DNA from 2 places in the Oceanobacillus kimchii X50 genome. Region 2 is predicted to be linked to the other one. Evidence: riboswitches for the same ligand, from Rfam matches in the RefSeq annotation. Region 2 holds a riboswitch; the other holds the start of a gene.
What was found. A riboswitch is a leader RNA that binds a small molecule or an ion and turns the genes downstream of it on or off. The one in region 2 is predicted to bind FMN.

Region 1: linked by a shared signal. The riboswitch ahead of C794_RS17385 (riboflavin synthase) and the one ahead of C794_RS12330 (ECF transporter S component) in region 2 are both predicted to bind FMN.

The regions. Positions count from the first base shown of each region.
Region 1 is NZ_CM001792.1:3,420,250-3,423,681, forward strand. Features, by position in the region: gene ribH (6,7-dimethyl-8-ribityllumazine synthase) at 185-670, opposite strand; gene ribB (3,4-dihydroxy-2-butanone-4-phosphate synthase) at 691-1,314, opposite strand; gene C794_RS17385 (riboflavin synthase) at 1,326-1,952, opposite strand; FMN riboswitch at 2,231-2,370, opposite strand; gene C794_RS17390 (PH domain-containing protein) at 2,433-2,810, opposite strand; gene C794_RS17395 (2-hydroxycarboxylate transporter family protein) at 3,230-3,432, opposite strand, start outside.
Region 2 is NZ_CM001792.1:2,368,107-2,371,538, reverse strand. Features, by position in the region: gene C794_RS12340 (S8 family peptidase) at 1-301, shown strand, start outside; gene eutH (ethanolamine utilization protein EutH) at 470-1,573, shown strand; FMN riboswitch at 1,608-1,731, shown strand; gene C794_RS12330 (ECF transporter S component) at 1,885-2,472, shown strand; gene C794_RS12325 (TraR/DksA C4-type zinc finger protein) at 2,584-2,931, opposite strand; gene C794_RS12320 (1,4-dihydroxy-2-naphthoate polyprenyltransferase) at 2,950-3,432, opposite strand, start outside.

The DNA of each region.
Region 1 (3,432 bases), 1.1 Mb from region 2:
CATTACAATCAAAGCCAAGTGATTGCGGTTAATCTAACGTTGTTATATAAATACCAATAAAACATTCGATTTTAAATAAAACTTAGAATGATGAAATTGACTCAAATATTATAATTCACGCAACTAAAAAAACTGTCCATAGCCTTCGTTTATCACGGTGAGACTTCTGGACAGTTTGTTCATACTAGTTCATTCCGACGCTCTCTATTTGGAATTGTTCGTTTAATGATATCATTTCAAGTAACCCGAGCGCTGTTTCTGCACCTTTATTTCCAGCTTTCGTTCCTGCTCTTTCTACAGCTTGCTCAATCGACTCTGTTGTTAATACACCAAACAATACTGGTATGTTGCTATTCATCCCTACTTGGGCTACTCCCTTGGAGACTTCATTACAAACATAATCATAATGTGTAGTTGCTCCGCGGATAACTGTTCCTAACGTTAATACACCGTCATATTTTTGTGAATTAACTGCACGTTTAGTTATAAAAGGAATTTCAAAAGCGCCAGGAACCCAGATCACATCGATATTTTCTCTAGCTACGCCGTGACGAATAAGCATATCTTCTGCACCGGATAATAGTCTCGCAGTAATAAACTCATTAAATCTACTTGTTACAATCGCAATCTTCTTTCCCTGTCCATTATAGTTTCCTTCATATATTGTCATACGATCAAACTCCTCTACGATTAATTTTCTATAGCTATTTCTTTTTTTCGATATTGAACGAGATCTTCTACTGTAATTAAGGTTAAATGCCATTGTTTCGCCAGTGTTTCAAGAGCTGGATATCTTGCCATCGATCCATCATCATTTAAAATTTCACAAATATACGCCGATGGAAACGAGTTTGATAGACTTGCCAAATCAACAGCTGCTTCTGTGTGACCTCTACGTTCCAATACGCCTGCATTCTTCGCTATTAATGGAAACATATGACCCGGACGCTTGAAATCTGTCGTTTTTGATAATGGGTCAGCTAAAGCCCGTATTGTATCTGCACGATCAGCCGTAGAAATCCCTGTAGAATTGGTATAATGATCAACACTAACCGTAAATTGAGTACCATACGTATCGGTATTATTTTTAGACATTGTATCTAAATCTAATTCCACCGCTCGTTTTTCTGTAATTGGAACGCAGATTAATCCTCGTCCGTATTTAGTCATAAAATTAACATTTTCATGCGTTACCAACTCGCTGAGCCCAACAAGATCTCCTTCTGCTTCTCGGTCCGCATCATCTGCAACAATAATCAATTTTCCATTCCGCAAATCTTCTATCGCCCGCTCTATCTTGCTTTGCTCGTTCATATTTACCCTCCTTAGAATCCATTTTCTTGTAAAAAGGACTGTGATAAGGTTTGCTTGTTTGCTTGAAGAATATATTTAGCAAGCATATCCGTCTCCATATTTACGTAATCACCCACTCGACGTTGGGACAAAATCGATGCTTGCTGTGAATGGGGAATCAAACTAATCGTAAATGTATGACTAGATTTTTCTACAACCGTTAAACTGGTACCATCCAAGGTAACTGAACCTTTCGCAATGACTTCTTGCGCATATGGTATCGGCAATGTGAAGCTCATGTAATATGCATTTTGGTCTTTCCATGTACGTTTGACGGTAATAGTGGAATCTACGTGACCCGCAACGATGTGCCCTTCAAATCGATCTGTTGCACGCATCGCCCTTTCCAAATTCACAGATGAACCAATACTCACATATTGAAGATTGGTAGATCGAAATGTTTCAGGCATGACATCAGCCATAAATGTATCCTCAGCTACTTTGGTGGCAGTCAGACACACTCCATTAACAGCCATGCTGTCGCCAACGTTGTAATGCAGCAATTGCGACTCTGTTGTATGAATAACAAGTTGAATTGTTTCTCGTCGTTTCTCCACGTTCGTTACTTGCCCAATTGTTTGAACAACTCCTGTAAACAAACCATCAGCTCCTTTTATTTAATTTAATATCAGAAATGAATGTGATCTCTTTGAAGGGGGAATAATACTGAAATAGAGAGTAAGCAACTAAATTAGTCTCACTCGTAGAACGATGTAAGGAAAAATGAATTACATAATCTCCATATAAATAGCCCCGCAATATGTAGATTGCGGGGCATAGCTAACTCTAATAAACGATATGTGTAAAAATACGTAAATTTAAGACAACTAGAAACAACCTAGTTTTCTCCACGTCAATAGATATACGTATCCATACAGCTATTCTTCTCCCATCCAGACTATTACTGTCGGTTCTAGATTCTCACTAGATCCACCGCATGAAAGCGGGTCACGGACTTCAAGTTCTTACTAACTTGTCACCGCCGGTCGGGAATTACACCCTGCCCCGAAGAATACACTATTCAATTCTAAGTAAAAGTGTAAAACTTCAGATAGTTAATGTCAAATAAAATAAATAAATTAATTAAGTACGTAGCTTGCCAATACGGTTTGAACTTCATATATATTTAAGCTTTTGTTAAACTGCTTTTGGAAAGGCACAGAATTACCAGATATCCAGATTTTTAACTCCGCATCTAAATCAAAACTTCCAGCAGTTTCAATACTAAAGTGAACTATATTTTTGTAAGGTATCGAATGGATTTCCATCTTTTTACCTGTTACACCTTGTTTATCTACTAGAATTAATCGCTTGTTCGTAAAGATAAATAAATCTCGAATAAGTTTGTACGTTCTCTCAATATTTTCTGATTCCGCTAAAACTTGCTGAAATTCTTCTTCAATCTTCCCGTTATCTACTTCGGATGCATTCCCCATAATACCATCAAAAAGACCCATGTAAATTCCTCCTAAAAGTTTAGTTATATAGGTAATTATACCATATGAGTAAATTTCCATTGCTTAATTTTATAAAAACGAATAATAAGACTGAATATAAATATTAATGTTCGGATTATTAGAATTACTTGGTTTTGATTGAAATGGAAGACGGCGACTCCTGCAGGATCAGCACGAGCTGAAAATCCACTAGGAAAAGGGGGTTTTTTTCCTAGTTAGTTGAAGCCGTGCCTGCGGAAAGCGCCGTCTGCAATGGAAATCAAACAGCAATACATTCGGATTTTATTAATTATGAAATTGATTCACATATAAAATATTTCACTTTTTTTATTGACGCTAAATTCTATCGTTAATTACAAACATAAAAAAGCTCTTATTGTGATCATTTTTCTCACAATAAAAGCTCTTAATAATGTTGTCTATAAGAACATTTGTATGATTAAGCCAGTAATGAGCAGTATAATTGCTCCACCTAAGCGAGAGGAGATTTGAGCGAATGGCATTAATTCCATACGTTTGGAAGCAGATAATACTGCTACATCTCCCGTACCTCCCATGTTGGCCATACATAATCCACCTGTAATAGCTGCCTCAATTGGGTAAAATCCTACGAGTTTACCTA
Region 2 (3,432 bases):
TGTAACTCCAACAGAAGATGTACATCTCAGTGCGGGAGAAAGTGTGAAAATTGAGTTTGAAGCTGATCCAGGTTTACGTGCAACTTATGTTATTCATATGCCATTAACGAACCTTGGACTTACGAATGCAACTGAACTTCCAATGATGGAAGTTTCAGAAGGTAAGTATGTTGGTTATTGGACTGCTACGAGTAATGCAGTTGCAGATGGTGCAGTTATTGAAGTTATTGCAAAAGATAGCTTCGGTAATGAAACAAGAGAACAAGCTGAAGGAAAACTATTTATTAATCTAGAAGAATAGTAATAGCTTGTTACAGTAAAAGTCTGTAGAAAAGGAAGAAATTTCTTTCCTACAGACTTTTTTCTATTTTAAAAATTCTATTAATGTATTGTTTAATCTATATTTGATATAGTGTATGCTGGGTTAAGAATAACCATTTTTTATATGGATATACATAAGGGGAAAGGTATGAATATAAATGAAATTATAATGTTGATATTAGCAGCTTTTTTATTACTTGGTGGTATTGATTATTTAGCTGGTAATCGCTTAGGCTTGGGGGAAAAATTTAAAGAAGGAATTATGTCTATGGGGACGTTAGCATTAGTAATAGTAGGAATAGTCTCTTTAGCTCCAGTAATTGCTAATATTTTGACTCCGATCGTAACACCTTTATACAGATGGATTGGGGCAGACCCATCTACATTTGCGAATACAATATTGGCATTAGATATGGGTGGACAAGCACTTGCAGAACAAATGGCTGAAAGCAATGAAGCTGCGTTATTTGCTTGGGTATTTTTAGGTACTATGCTCGGACCAACGATTTCATTTACCATACCAGTTGCACTTAGTATGATTACAAAACAAGATCATTCGTATTTTGCGAAGGGGATAATGATTGGAATTAGTACAATCCCTATTGGTTGCTTAATTGGAGGATTTTATGCTGGACTTGACTGGTCTATGATGTTTCGAAATCTTGTAATTCCAATTGTGTTTTCAATTTGTATTTTAATAGGACTACTATTTTTTGCTGACAATATGATGATACTATTTCATTGGTTAGGTAAAACAGTAACAACAATTGCGTTAATTGGATTATTAGCGATTGGTATTGAAACCATTACTGAAATCACAGTTATTCCGGGGTTAGCTCCTCTAGAAGATGGTATCCAAATAGTCGGATTAATCGCAATTGTGTTAGCTGGTGCCTTTCCATTTGTTGCAGTAATTACAAAACTTGCTTCGAAACATTTACAAAAGATTGGTAATAGTTTACAAATAAATTCAGCTTCTACGGCAGGGCTTATAGCATCTGTAGCTCATGTGATTCCTATGCTAGCATTATTAACGCAAATGAATGAACGTGGAAAGGTTATGAATGTAGCTTTTGCAGTGAGTGGTGCATTTGTATTTGGTGGCCATTTAGGTTTTGTTGCAGGTATAGAATCATCCATGGTGATTGCGATGATAATAGGAAAGTTATCTTCTGGTATTTCAGCAATTGTGTTAGCGTTGTTACTTACTTCATCAAAAGATAGTAATATACTTGCTAAAAATTCAATGTGAAGGTATAATGGTTTCTAACAAATAAATATTCGATTCCAATCTTCGGGGCAGGGTGTAATTCCCGACCGGCGGTAAAGTCCGCGAGCTGCATACGTATTGTGGTTGATCTGGTTAGATTCCAGTACCGACAGTTATAGTCTGGATGGGAGAAGATGTCGATCATGTTTGTGTTACACATTTTTTGTGTGCATTATTTGACGATGTATTCAAACCCTAGGGCTCCGCTCTAGGGTTTTATTAATGAAACACATAACAGGTAATCGTCCTTCATCACAAGATCGGAGTCGAATGAATTGATGGAGGAGACACAGATGCAAAAATCGAAAAGAAACAATTTATTAAAGTTAATTATCATTGCGTTATTAAGTACAATTTCATTGGTATTATTTTTTATTAATTTTCCATTACCATTTTTACCGACACCATATTTAAAAGTAGACTTTAGTGATGTACCTGCTTTGATAGCTTCATTGATTTTCTCCCCAATTGCAGGCATTGTAGTAGTTGGTTTTAAGAATTTATTGTATCTTGCAGTTTCCGGATCTGCAGATCCAATTGGAGTTATGTCAAACTTTATTGCAGGCGTAATGTTAGTTGTTCCAGTTTCTATGATTTATCACCGAGTAAAAGGTATGAAAGGATTACTAACTGGATTAGTTATTGGTACGCTTGTGATGGCAATTGGAATGAGTGTTATGAATTACTATCTGATTTTACCGGCTTATGGTTGGTTTATGGGATGGGAAATGTCTAATCAAGTTAAATGGATATCTGTTATAGCAGGTGTATTACCATTTAATATGTTAAAAGGTGTATTTATTGCAGTATTGTTTATTCCATTATTTATAAAATTACAAGCCTGGGTTCAACAACAACAAACAAGGTTTTCTCTAAAATAAATTAAAAAGCTTCGCAACCACAATGGTAGCGAAGCTTTTTAGATATATAAGGAATTTTGAAATTTATGTGCGGTGGAGAACCAACTACTTCTGGCACAAACGAAGTGCTTTTTAATAGTTTTCTTCTTCCTCTGATACTAAAAGACGGGCAGTGGGCATTACTTCTAATCGTTCTTCTGGAATAGGTTCACCTGATTTTTCACTAATCCCATACGTACCATCTTCGATCCTTTGCAATGCATCTTCAATTTCTTGTAATTGATCTTCTCGCATCAGATTAAGACCAGCATCTCGTTGTTGTTCAAATTGTTCTGTACCCAAATCCGCTGGATGATTATCAAAATTAGTGAGTTCATCAGAACTCGTATTATTGTCTTGTCTATCCTCTAAATCCTCTTTCATTTGCTGTAATTTCTTTTTAAAATAATTTAACTTATCTTTACTTAATTTATTTGTCATAGTTCCATCCTTTCAAAGTTATAACAATGCTGTTATAAGTAGTGATAGCCCTAATAACATTCCATACATTGTGTTTGTTTTTGCAGTAGCGCCCATCGCCGGCATCATTTCAATCGATGTTTTCTTACCTTGGAATTTCTTAATGACTCCATATGCTTTTGGGACACTTAAGAAAGTGATAAAGGACCAAATCGGAAGGAACCCGATAAAGATATACAATAAGGTCATAATATACGCCAACGCCATTAATGTCCCAAGTAGTGCAACGGATCGTTCTTTGCCAATCAAGACTGCAATAGTTTTTCTACCTCCGCGTTTGTCCCCTTCGCGATCTCGGATATTGTTTGCAAAATTGATACAACCGATAAAGATAGTAATAGGTATTGAAACCCAAATTATTTCCGAAGTTATCGTCTCCGTTTGAATATAGTAAGTAATACCAATTATCACGGATCCCATCAATACTCCTGAGAATAATTCTCCAAATGGAGTATATGAAAT